Regions from separate parts of the Aquamicrobium soli genome, predicted to be linked through region 2. Evidence: riboswitches for the same ligand, from Rfam matches in the RefSeq annotation. Region 2 holds a riboswitch; the other holds the start of a gene.

Region 1 (6,412 bases), 410 kb from region 2:
GTCCATTGCCGGAACAGATGGTTGTTCTTGAAGAAGTGGTTGTGGCCGAGCGCCGCGTGCGCCGTCACCAGCGCCTGCAACGCCATGGTGTTTTCTTCCATCAGGTAGACGATGCAGGGGTTGGAATTGATGACGAGTTCGTAGGCGAGCCCGCGCCCGCCCTTGCGGTAGAGCAGGTTCTCGTAGAGGAAATGCTTGCCGAACGACCAGTGGCGATACATCAGCGGCATGCCGACGGAGGAGTAGGCGTCGAGCATCTGTTCTGAGGAAATGACCTCCATCTGCACCGGGTAGGTGTCGAGGTGAAGCTCCTCGACCGCGATCGCCTCGATGGCGTCATAGGCGCGCGCCAGCGTCCGGAAATCCCAGTCGGAGCCCGAGAACAGCAGCCCGGACGTGGTGGCGGAATGGGTCATCCGCGCTCCTCCTCACTCGCTCCGTGGTGTCGGCTGCCGGGTGAACAGCCGGCGGAACACCGGATAGATATCGGACGCGGTAGCGATGCGGCTCATCTGGAAGTTCGGCCAGCGCGCGCTGACCGCCTCGTAGGCGTGCCACAGCGACGTGCCGTTGTTGGTCGAGCCGAAGATATGGCTTTCCCGCTCGTCGATAATCTCGACATAGGCGAAATACTGGCACAGCCGCATGATCTCGCCGTCGAGCAGCGCGATGCAGCGCTCGGAATCGGCGGTGAAATTGTCGCCGTCCGAAGCCTGGGCGGCATAGATGTTCCATTCGTGGCTGGGGTAGCGCGCCTCGATGATGCGGCGCATTTCCTCGAGCGCGGTGGAAACGACCGTGCCGCCGCTTTGCGTGCTGTAGAAGAAGGTTTCCTCGTCCACTTCCTTCGCCTCGTGCGTATGGCGGATGAAGACGATGTCGATGCTGTCGTAGCGGCGCTTGAGGAAAAGGTGCAGCAGGACGAAGAAGCGCTTGGCCAGGTCCTTTTCGCGCTCGCCCATCGAGCCGGACACGTCCATCAGGCAGAACATGACGGCGTTGGTGTTGGGCAGGGGCTGGGCCTCGAAGCGGTTGTAGCGGATGTCGACGGGATCGACATAGGCGACCAGACGCCGCCGCCGCTCCAGCCGCTCCAGTTCCTCGCGCAAGAGCTCGATCCGTGCGCCTGCCGGAGCGTCCGGCGTACCTTCCTCGAGCGTCGCGATCTCCTGCGCGATGGTCTCGATTTCCTCGCGCGAAGGGCGCTTGAGGGCGATGCGGCGGCCGTGGCTGTTGCGCATGGTGCGCCCGACATTGATGTTGGTCGGCGCACCGGAGGCCGCAAAGCCGGCGCGGCGCGGCTTGTAGGCGAGGATTTCCTTCAGGTTGATCTTGACCAGGTCGGGAAGCTCCAGGTCCTCGAAGAACAGGTCGAGCACCTCCTCGCGCGACAGCACGAAGCGGAAATCGTCTTCCGACTCCTTCAGCCCCGGGGTGGACGACCCTTCGCCCTGGCGGGGTTTCGGCAGCCGGTCGCCGGGCGCGAAGTGCTTGTTGCCGGGCAGCACATGCTCGCGCTCGCCGCTGTCGGCGGCGTTCTGGAAGCTAGGCTCGCTGGTGTCGGTGGCGGGCATCGAAACGGTGTGCTCGGCGTCGACATCCGCGATCCTGCCGGTCCGGATCTGCTCGCGGATGCTGCGCTTGAGCTCGTTGCGGGCGCGCCGGAGGAAGCGCTGGCGGTTGCCGAGGCTCTTGTCCTTGGGGTTGAGGCGGCGATCGATGAAGATTGGCATGGGGAGTCCCCTGACCTGGCTTCGACCGGCTTCAGCCCGCCTTGTTCACCCGCATATACCAGTCCACCAGCCGGCGGACCTGACGCTTGGTGTAGCCGCGTTCGACCATGCGCTGCACGAACTCGGTATGCCGTTTCTCGGTCACGCTGTCCTGCTTGGAGCCGAAGCTGATCACCGGGAGCAGGTCCTCGACCTGGCCGAACATCCGCTTCTCGATGACTTCGCGCAGCTTCTCGTAGCTCGTCCACGAGGGGTTGCGGCCGTTGTTCCGGGCCCGCGCCCTGAGCGTGAATTTCACCACCTCGTTGCGGAAGTCCTTCGGGTTGGCAATGCCGGCCGGCTTCTCGATCTGCGACAGCTCGTTGTCGAGCACCTCCCGGTTGAGAATCTGGCCGGTATCGGGATCCTTGTAGTCCTGGTCCTCGATCCAGGCGTCGGCGTACGCGATGTAGCGGTCGAACAGGTTCTGGCCGTACTCGCTGTAGGATTCCAGATAGGCTTTCTGGATCTCGTGGCCGATGAACTCGGCGTAGCGGGTCGACAGTTCCGACTTGATGAAGTCGAGATAGGCGGCTTCCGCCTCCTTCGGGAACTGCTCGCGCTTGATCGCCTGTTCCAGGATATAGATCAGGTGGACGGGGTCGGCCGCCACTTCCTCGGTGTCGTAGTTGAAGGTCTGCGACAGGATCTTGAAGGCAAAGCGCGTGCTGACCCCGGTCATGCCCTCGTCGACGCCGGCGGCGTCGCGGTATTCCTGTACCGACTTGGCCTTGGGATCGATCTCCTTGAGGTTCTCGCCGTCATAGACGCGCATCTTGGTGTAGAGCGGCGAATTGTCGTGCTCGGCAAGCCGCGTCGATACCGTGAACCGGCTAAGGATATCCAGCACCTCCGGCGCGCAGGGGCTGCCGGCCAGCTCGCTTTCGCGCAGCAGCTTCTCGTAGATTTGCCGCTCCTCGGTGACCCGCAGGCAATAGGGCACCTTCACCACGAGGATACGGTCGAGGAAGGCCTCGTTGTTCTTATTGTTCTTGAACTGCAGCCATTCCGACTCGTTGGAGTGGGCCACGACGATGCCCTGGTAAGGGAACGCGCCGAAATTCTCGGTGCCGTTGTAGCTGCCTTCCTGCGTCGCGGTGAGCAGAGGATGCAGCACCTTGATCGGCGCCTTGAACATCTCGACGAATTCGAGCAGGCCCTGCGTCGTGCGGTTGAGCCCGCCGCTGTAGGAATAGGCGTCGGGGTCGGACTGGCTGAAATTCTCCAGCTGCCTGATGTCCACCTTGCCGACCAGGGCCGAGACGTCCTGGTTGTTCTCGTCGCCGGGTTCGGTCTTGGCGATGGCGATCTGGCGAAGCCGCGACGGCATCAGCTTGACGACGCTGAAGCGGGAAATGTCGCCGTTCACCTCGTCGAGCCGCTTCATCGCCCAGGGCGAGATCAGGCCGTTGAGGCGCCGCCGGGCGATTCCGTATTTGTCTTCCAGGAGATCGGCCATGCGTTCGGGATGGAACAGGCCGAGCGGCGATTCGAACACCGGGCTGATCGCGTTGCCGACCTTCAGCGTGTAGATCGGCCGCTCTTCCATCAGCATCTTCAGTCGTTCGGCCAGCGAAGACTTGCCGCCGCCGACGGGGCCGAGCAGGTAGAGGATCTGCTTGCGCTCCTCGAGTCCTTGCGAGGCATAGCGGAAATAGCCGGCGATGCGCTCGATCGTGTCTTCCATGCCATAGAAATCGGCGAAGGAAGGATAGATCTTGATCGTCCTGTTGGCGAAGATGCGGCCCAGCCGCTCGTCCTTGCTGGTGTCGATCAGAGTGGGTTCGCCGATCGCGTCGACCATCCGCTCAGGCGCGGATGCATAGAGGGATTTGTCCTCGCGGCAGGCCAAAAGATAGTGCTGGAGGCTCATCTCCTCCTGCGCCGCACTCGTGTAGACCTGCGAGAAAAGATCAAATACGTCCGAATTCTTCTCAATCATGGCTTTTGCTCGCGCGGAGGCGGCCGACTATCGGTCGTCCCGTTCTATCAACTGCCGGCATCCCCCGAGGTTCCTTCACAAGACGGAGATTGCTGGCGATAATCTGCCGCACCCGGCAGGCAGGTCGTTGAGGCCGCGTCGAGGCAGTTGACAGACGGGCCCATTTCGCCAATGGTGCGGCCCGCAACCAGGGGTGCTCCTTACGGGGCTGAGATGCGCGGGGCCGCGCGAACCCTTCAAAGCTGATCTGGGTAATGCCAGCGGAGCGAGGGATCATGTTTATTGGCGCGCAAGTATCATTGTACCCGATGACGTCGGGTTTTGTCGATGTCATCCTGTCGGGGCTGGAAGCCCTTGCCCCCCATCGCGACCGGCTGCGGATCGAGACGGACGACGTCTCGACGCTGATGGTCGGCGCGCCGGAGCCGCTGTTCGACGCCATCCGCGACCTGTTTGCCAGGGCGGCGAAGGAACCGGCGCACGTGACGCTCCACGCGACGATTTCGCGCGGCTGCCCGGGCGAGCCGGACGACGACCTGTGCCGCTGCGAGACGCTGACGGTCGGGCAGTCGCTGCCGCTGGCCGAACGCGCGGCGCTGGCCGCAGCGGCGGTGAAGCAGGCGCCGGTGCTCGGCGTCGGCATCGACGTGCAATTCTCGCTCTACGTGCTTGGCCAGGACCGGCACATGGACGAGATTTACGGCTGCATCGACTTCCTGAAGGCGTCGGGAACGTTCTTCAAATCGAAGAACTTCTGCACCCGGCTGCGCGGCGACGCCGGTGCGGTTTTCGAGACCGTGCGGCAGGCGTTCCTGCGCTTCGGACCGGCCGAAGGCCATGTGACCATCGACCTGACGGCTTCGGCCAACAGCCCGAGCCACGGCTGACGCACGTCCCGTTCCGGTCAGGTCAGCCATGGAAACGCTTCGGCGCATCCTTCCCGCTCTCCTCATCGCGGCCGCCATCCTGGCCGCGTGGGAACTCTATTGCGTGCGCGCCGGCGTTTCGCCGCTGCTCCTTCCCGCGCCCAGCGACGTGGCGCGGGCGCTGGTGGCGAACCGGGGCGAGATTGCCGGCCATGCGCTGAGCACCGCCTCGGTCACCGCGCTCGGCTTCTCAGTCTCGGTCGCCTTCGCCTTCCTCGCCTCGGTCGCACTGCACTTCGTGCCGCCGCTGGAGCGCGGCCTGATGCCGCTTTTCGTCGTCAGCCAGACGGTGCCGCTGATCGCGCTGGCGCCGCTGATGATCCTGTGGTTCGGCTTCGGCCTGCTGCCGAAAATGCTGCTGGTCGTCCTCGTCACCTTCTTCCCGATGCTGGTCAGCCTGCTGTCGGGCTATGCGCGCGCCGCGCAGGACCATCTCGACCTGCTGGCCTCGATGGGGGCGGGCAAGGTCGCACTTTTTCGCCGCGTGTACCTGCCTTCGGCGCGCGCGGCCTTTTTCGCGGGCTTGAGGATTTCGGGGACCTACGCCATCGTCGCCGCCATCTTCGCCGAATATGCTGGCGCGCGGCGCGGCATCGGCATTTTCATCCTCTCGGCCAAGAACAATTTCCGCGCCGACCTGGTGCTGGCAGCCGTCGTCGTGTCGTCGGTGCTGACACTGGGCCTGCTCGGGGTGGTGCGGCTCATCGAATGGCTGAGCGACCGCAGGCGAGGGCATCATGCTCCGCGTTGAGGCCCTTACCGTCACCGCGCGGGAGCGCACCCTGGTCGAAAACCTCTCGCTCGACCTGGAGGACGGCAGGATCACCTGCCTGATCGGCCCCTCCGGCTGCGGCAAGACCTCCGTCATCAAATGGTTGGCGGGTATCCTGCCGGCCGGATTGGCGGCTGCCGGAAAGCTCGCGATCGACGGACGAGACATTTCCCGGCCCGATCCCGCCATCGGCTACCAGCCGCAGGGGGATGCGCTGTTTCCATGGCTCACCATCGCCGAGAACGCCGCGCTCGGGCTGGAGGTGGCGGGCGCTTCACGCACGTCTGCGCGGGCACGCGTGGCGCCGCTGTTTCCGGCGTTCGGCCTGGCGGGCACGGAAGAGCTTTTCCCGGACCAGCTTTCGGGCGGCATGCGCCAGCGCGTCGCCTTCCTGCGCACCATCGTGCGGCAAAGCCGCTTCATCCTGCTGGACGAGCCGTTCTCGGCGCTCGACGCCGTCACCCGCATGCGCATGCAGCTCTGGTTCCTGGCGCGGCTGGAAGCCGAGCCGCGCGGCGTGCTGATGGTGACGCACGATCTGCGCGAAGCGACCGAGATCGCCGACCGCGTGCTGGTCATGGCTGCCGCGCCGGGGCGGATCGTCGCCGACATCCCGATCGAAACCCCGCGGGCGGCGCGCAGCGAAGCGGCGCTGGCGGACCTGCGCCAATTTCTCAAATCCCTGTTGCTGGAGGATTTCTCATCATGATCCGTGCTCTCGTTTTTGCCGCCTGCCTGGCGGTTTCCTCGCTCGCCCATGCCGGCCAGAAAGTCACGCTGGCGCTCGACTGGACGCTCAACACCAACCATGTCGGGCTCATCGTCGCCCGCGACCGTGGCTTCTACGAAAAGGCCGGCCTCGACGTCGATATCCTGCCCTATTCCGACACCAGCTCGGCGGCCCTGCTGACGGGCGGGCTTGCCGATTTCGCCTATGTCCCGTCGCTGGCCTTCATCAGCGCGCGCGCTTCGGGGGCCGACATCACCGCCCTGTGGGTGA
Region 2 (6,412 bases):
GTTCCTGCAACAGTTCGAGCGTTTCCATGTCGAGGTCGTTGGTCGGCTCGTCCAGCACCAGCAGGTTGGCTGGCCGCGCCAGCACCCGCGCCAGGATCAGCCGCGCCCGTTCGCCGCCCGACAGCTCCCGCACCGGCGTGCGCGCCTGTTCCGGCTTGAACAGGAAGTCCTTCATGTAGGACACGACGTGGCGCTGCTCGCCGTTGATGACGAGGTTTTCGCCGCGCCCGTCGGTGAGGTAGTGCGACAGCGTCTCGGCCGGATCGACCGCCTCGCGCTTCTGGTCGAGCGTGGCGATCTCCAGATTGACGCCGAGCCGCACGCGGCCGGTGTCGGGCTCAAGTCCGCCGGTCAGCATCTTCAGAAGCGTGGTCTTGCCCGCGCCGTTCGGGCCGACCAGGCCGACGCGGTCGCCGCGCTGGATGCGGGTCGAAAAATTCTTCACGACCTCGAAGTCGCCGAAACTTTTGCCGATCGCCTTGGCCTCGATCACCAGCTTGCCGGATTCGGCGGCGTCGCTGGCGACCATGGTGGCGCTGCCCTCCACGCCGCGATGGCTGCGGTGGCGCTGGCGCATCTCCTGCAATTCGCCGAGCCGGCGCATGTTGCGCTTGCGCCGCGCCGTCACGCCGTAGCGCAGCCAGTGCTCCTCGCGCACTATCTGGCGGCCGAGCTTGTGCTGCTCGCGCTCCTCTTCCTCCAGGATCTGGTCGCGCCACGCCTCGAAATGGGCAAAGCCCTTGTCCAGCCGCCGGGTCTGGCCTCGGTCGAGCCACAGGGTGGCGCGTGACACGCGTTCGAGGAAACGGCGGTCGTGCGAAATCAGCACCAGCGCCGAGGCGGTGCGCGCCAATTCCTCTTCCAGCCATTCGATCACTTGCAGGTCGAGATGGTTGGTGGGCTCGTCGAGAAGCAGGATGTCCGGCTCCGGCGCCATGACGCGGGCGAGCGCCGCGCGCCGCGCCTCGCCGCCGGAAACATCGGCGGGCCGTTCCTCGCCGGTGAGCCCCAGATGCTCCATCAGATAGGTGGCGCGATGCGGGTCGTCGGCGGGGCCGAGACCTGCCTCGACATAGGCGCGCACGGTCGCGAAACCCTCCATGTCGGGCGCCTGCGGCAGGTAGCGGATGGTCGCCGAGGGCTGGCGGAAGATCTCGCCGTCCTGCGGCTCGACGAGGCCGGCAGCGATCTTCAGCAGCGTCGACTTGCCGGAGCCGTTGCGCCCGACCAGCGCGATCTTGTCGCCGGCCGAGGCCGACAGGGCGGCGCCGTCGAGCAGCGGCGTGCCGCCGAAGGTCAGCCTTATGCCGTCGAGATTGAGCAGGGGCGGTGCCATGGTCAGCCCTCCGACTGCGGGTGTGGGTGGGCGACCAGCATGGCGCGGCCGCCGCCGAGCGTGACGCGCAGGCCGCCTTTGACCTCGTTGGAGAGCGTCAGCGACGAGCCGAAGGCAATTTCGACCTCGTCCAGCGGCCATTTCGCGCCTTCGACGCTGAGGCCGGAAAGGTCGGAAAAGCCGAGGATCGAAAACAGCGTGCCGTCGGCATAGTCGAAGGCGCGCGGCTTGCCCGGCAGCAGCGGGATGCCTTCCTGCGCGCCGCTGCTCAGCACGATTTCGGTTCCGGCTTCGGCCAGGCGCAGCGCAAGCGCCAGGTGTAGGAAGGCGTGGTCGGCGCGGGCGCCGCCGAAGGCGCCTGCCAGCACCAGTGCGGTGGCGCCGCGCTCCAGCGCCGTCCCGATCGCCAGTTCGCCGTCGGTCTTGTCCTTCTCGGCCGGGAAGGTCTGGCGGGGAACGGCGGCCAGCGCCGGGGGCAGATGCGCCGGCACGGAATCGAAGTCGCCGACCCACAGTTCCGGTACCAGGCCCAGCGTTGCGGCGTGGGCCATGCCGGCATCGGCGGCGATGACGCGGGTGCCGGCCACCTGCCGTTCGAGGAGCGGCGTGCGCACAAGGTCGCCGCCGAGAAGGATGGTGAAGCTTGTCATCGGGCCAGCGCCATAGCAGGGCCTTGCCGGAAACGGAAGGCCGGCGATGCGAGGCTTGCTTATCCCGGCGCGCGGCCCTATGTCTTGTGGTGCTCTAACGGGGTGCCGGACGCTTTTGCGGACCGGCTGAGAGGCAAGCCCTGCCAACCCGCTGAACCTGATCCGGTTTGTACCGGCGGAGGGATTAGATGCTTCGGCAAGCCGACGCCTCGATTCCTTTCAACGCATGAGAAGGAGGCGCCGATGCGCACGATGCTGGTTTCGCTTTTATCCGTCATGACCGTGTTGGCCGCGCCCGCCGTGGCCAAGGAAAAGCTCACCGTCTACACCTATGACAGCTTCACCGCCGAGTGGGGGCCCGGCCCGCAGGTGAAGACGAATTTCGAAGCCCAATGCGGCTGCGAAGTGGACTTCGTCTCGGTCGCCGACGGCGTGGCGCTGCTCAACCGCGTCAAGCTGGAAGGGGCTTCGACCAAGGCCGACGTGGTGCTCGGCCTCGACACCAACCTGACCGTCGAGGCCAAGGCGACCGGCCTGTTTGCGCCGCATGGCCCCGTGTCCGGCGTCAGCGTGCCGGGCGGCTGGAGCGACGACACCTTCGTTCCCTACGACTACGGCTATTTCGCCGTCGTCTACGATACGCAGGCGCTCAAGGACCCGCCGAAGAGCCTGAAGGAGCTGGTCGAGGGTGATCCCTCGCAACAGATCGCCATCCAGGACCCGCGCACCTCGACCCCGGGGCTCGGCCTTCTGTTGTGGGTGAAGGCGGTCTATGGCGACAAGGCGGCGGACGCCTGGGCCAAGCTCAAGGGCCGCGTGCTGACGGTGACGCCGGGCTGGAGCGAGGCCTACGGCCTGTTCACCAAGGGCGAGGCGCCGATGGTGCTGTCCTATACCACCTCGCCCGCCTATCACATGATCGCGGAAAAGACCGATCGCTACCAGGCCGCTTCCTTCGCCGAGGGCCACTATCTCCAGATCGAGGTTGCCGGTATCACCACAACCGGCGCGAAGAATCCGCTGTCGGAAAAATTCATCCAGTTCATGACCGGACCGGGCTTCCAGGACGCCATCCCCGAAACCAACTGGATGTATCCGGCCGGCAAGATGGACAAGCCGCTCGACCCGGTCTTCGACAAGCTGGTGAAGCCGGCCAAGGATCTGCTGCTGTCGCCCGAGGAAGTCGCCGCCAACCGCAAGGCCTGGGTGGACGAATGGCTCGGCGTGATGAGCAAGTAGGGCCGGCAATAGTGCGGGCGGCAAAGCCTCCTGAGGGGGAGACAATCGGATACGGTGCTACCCCCACCCCTAACCCCTCCCCACAAGGGGGAGGGGGACTTTGGAGCCATTCGCGTCATGCATTCACCGGCCGTCTGAGCGGGGCCTTCGCCGTTTCCCCCTCCCCCGTGTGGGGAGGGGTTAGGGGTGGGGGTAACGCAGCCGGACTGGCAGAAGCATCGCCGCCGGCATCCGGCCACCCGGCAGGGGGGTGTTGAATGCGAAAGGCGCTTGTCGACCCCCGCATCGCGGCCGGCGTGCTGGCCCTTGCCTTCATCACCGTGCTCATCGGCGGGGCGCTGGGCGGGCTGGCGGCCGAGGGCGCGGGCGATGTCTCCGGCGCGGCCGCGGCCTTCGATCCCTATCTGCTGCGCGTCGTGCGCTTCACCTTATGGCAGGCGGCGCTGTCGACGCTGCTGTCGGTGCTGCCGGCGCTGCTGGTGGCGCGGGCATTGTCGCGCAATCCGCGTTTTCCAGGCCGCGGCCTCATCCTGCAACTGTTCGCGGTGCCCTTGGCGTTGCCGGCGATCGTCGTGGCGCTGGCCGTGCTTTCGCTCTACGGCCGCGCCGGCTATTTCGCCGGTATCTTCTCCGCGCTCGGCGGCCGGGAATGGCCGGGTATCTACGGCATTTCCGGTATCCTCGTCGCGCATGTCTTCTTCAACCTGCCGCTGGCGGCAAGGCTGTTCCTGGAGGCCTTGCAGACGGTGCCTGCCGACCAGTGGCGGCTGGCGAGCCAACTCGGCATGGGATCCCGTTCCGCCTTCCGGCTGATCGAATGGCCGGCGTTGCGGCAGGCGCTGCCCGGTGTCGCCGGGCTCGTGTTCATGCTGTGCCTGACCTCGTTCACCATCGTCCTGACGCTGGGCGGCGGCCCGCGCGCGACCACGCTGGAGGTCGCCATCTACCAGGCGCTGCGCTTCGACTTCGACCCGGCCCGCGCGGTCGTCCTTACCGTCCTTCAGGTGGTCCTTACGTTCATCGTGGTGCTGGCTTTGACCCGGCTTGGCGCCAACACCACGGGCGATGCGAACCTGCCGGTGGCCCCGCGCCGCTTCCTGTCCCCGAGCCGGCCGGAAAAGGTCTTCGACGCCGGCCTGATCCTGCTTTCGCTGCTGTTCGTCGCCGGGCCGATGGCGGCGACGGTGATGGCGGGCCTCCATGCCGATCTTTCCCGGCTTGCGGGAGAAAGCGCCGTGCGGCAGGCGACGGTGACCAGCATCGTGCTTGCCCTCATCTCGGCGTCGCTGTCCGCCATCCTGTCGCTGGCGCTGGTGATGGCGCGCCGGGCGCTGGCGCTGCGGCGCCGGGGCAGGGCCGGCCGGCTGCTCCAGCAGGCGACCGACAGCGGCGCGGGTTTCGTGCTGGTGGTGCCGCCCATCGTTATCGGCGCCGGCTGGTTCCTGCTTTTGCGCAGCCATGCCGACGTCTTCGCCATTGCGCCTGTCATGGTCGTCACCGTCAATGCGGTGATGGCGATGCCGTTTGCCGTGCGCGCCATCCGCCCCGCCTATGACGCGGCGAGCGAGCGCCACGAGAAACTGAGCGCCCTGCTCGGCATTGCCGGCTGGAACCGCCTGCGGCGCATCGACTGGCCGGTGTTGCGCCGGCCGCTCGCCACCGCCTTCGCCTTCGCCATGGCGCTGTCGCTGGGCGATCTCGGCGTCATCGCCCTTTTCGGCAGCGACAGTGTGCAGACGCTGCCCTATCTGTTGCTGGCCCGCATGGGCAGCTACCGGACCGAGGACGCGGCAGGGCTCGCCTTGTGGCTGGGCCTCGTCTGCCTGCTTTTGATGCTGGCCGCCGGCCGGCTGGGGAAGGAAACGCCGTCATGAGCGCAGGCGCTGCCGTTGAACTGGATCGGGCTGCGTTCAGCTATGGCGCGGCGCCGCTTGACTTCGACGTCGCGTTTGCGGCCGGCAGGGTCACGGCGATCATGGGGCCGAGCGGGTCGGGAAAATCGACCCTGCTCAATCTCGTCGCCGGTTTCGAGACGCCGCAGGCGGGAAGGGTGCTGATCGGCGGCCGGGATGTGACGACCGATCCGCCTTCGCGGCGGCCGGTGTCGATGGTGTTCCAGGAAAACAATCTGTTCGCGCATCTGAGCGTGGAAGACAATGTCGGCCTTGGCCGCTCGCCTTCGCTGAAACTGACGGCAGCGGAGCGGGCGGCGGTGGAGGAGGCGCTGGCGCGCACCGGCCTTGCCGGCAAGCAGAAGCGCCTGCCGCGCGAGCTTTCCGGCGGCGAGCGCCAGCGGGTCGCGCTGGCGCGGGTGCTGGTGCGCGAACGCCCGGTGCTGCTTCTCGACGAGCCGTTCGCCTCGCTCGGCCCGGCGCTCAGGCAGGATATGCTCGATCTCGTCGCCGGCCTGCAGGCGGAACGGGCGATGACGGTGCTGTTCGTCACCCACCAGCCGGAGGACGCGCGGCGCATCGCCGAAGCGGTGGTATTCCTGGAGGATGGAAAGGTCGCCGCCACCGGCCAAGCGGAAACATTTTTCGGCGGGGCTGGTCCCGAGGCGTTTCAGCGCTATATCGGGTCCGAAGCGGCAAGCGGGCGATCACGGGATGTTGCCCGCAAGCGGACATAATTTACGATCATGACCGATCCGGACCTTGTGGCGTTTGCTTGCCATGCCGGGTGGAGTGTGGCTAGTTCCGGCCGGTCCGCCGATTCTTGCTGCCAAAGCCTTGCGACAGGGGCAAGGAATTGCGCAACGATGAGCCGGTCGGGAATGGATCGCGAACCCTGTTGAGAAGAGGAAACCGCTCTGTCGACCGGTTCCCATAGTCGGAAGTTGGTTTCGCCGTTGCGCCTGCTCGCGTCGGCCGGCCTTGCCGTGGTGCTGGCAGGGTGCCAGCTTGCGTCGCCCGACATCCAGGCATCGGCCTTCCAGCCTTCGAACCGGCCGGTCACGGTCGACACCGTCACTGCCAACAACAAGCTTGCCGAACTGGCCAAGGCGCAGCACCCGCGCATCCTCGCCACCTATGGCGGCGAATATTCCGATCCCAAGCTCGAGCGCATGGTGGCCAAGGTGGTCGGCAGCCTGACCACGGTGTCGGCCAACCCGACCCAGAGCTACCGCATCACCATCCTGAATTCGCCCAACGTCAACGCCTTCGCGCTGCCCGGCGGCTATCTCTAC

The links. Region 2 has a riboswitch for thiamine pyrophosphate ahead of thiB (thiamine ABC transporter substrate binding subunit). Riboswitches for the same ligand answer to the same signal wherever they lie in the genome.
Region 1: linked by a shared signal. The riboswitch ahead of ACFOHJ_RS10425 (YkoF family thiamine/hydroxymethylpyrimidine-binding protein) and the one ahead of thiB (thiamine ABC transporter substrate binding subunit) in region 2 are both predicted to bind thiamine pyrophosphate.

Annotation. Positions count from the first base shown of each region.
Region 1 is NZ_JBHRTK010000012.1:185,734-192,145, reverse strand. It holds gene ACFOHJ_RS10440 (SpoVR family protein) at 1-416, opposite strand, end outside; gene ACFOHJ_RS10435 (YeaH/YhbH family protein) at 429-1,733, opposite strand; gene ACFOHJ_RS10430 (PrkA family serine protein kinase) at 1,765-3,714, opposite strand; TPP riboswitch at 3,894-4,001, shown strand; gene ACFOHJ_RS10425 (YkoF family thiamine/hydroxymethylpyrimidine-binding protein) at 3,990-4,601, shown strand; gene ACFOHJ_RS10420 (ABC transporter permease) at 4,630-5,391, shown strand; gene ACFOHJ_RS10415 (ABC transporter ATP-binding protein) at 5,378-6,121, shown strand; gene ACFOHJ_RS10410 (ABC transporter substrate-binding protein) at 6,118-6,412, shown strand, end outside.
Region 2 is NZ_JBHRTK010000012.1:594,557-600,968, forward strand. It holds partial or broken gene ACFOHJ_RS12685 (ABC-F family ATP-binding cassette domain-containing protein) at 1-1,336, opposite strand, end outside; gene ACFOHJ_RS12690 (thiamine diphosphokinase) at 1,339-1,986, opposite strand; TPP riboswitch at 2,075-2,187, shown strand; gene thiB (thiamine ABC transporter substrate binding subunit) at 2,230-3,225, shown strand; gene thiP (thiamine/thiamine pyrophosphate ABC transporter permease) at 3,483-5,099, shown strand; gene thiQ (thiamine ABC transporter ATP-binding protein) at 5,096-5,854, shown strand; gene ACFOHJ_RS12710 (M48 family metalloprotease) at 6,074-6,412, shown strand, end outside.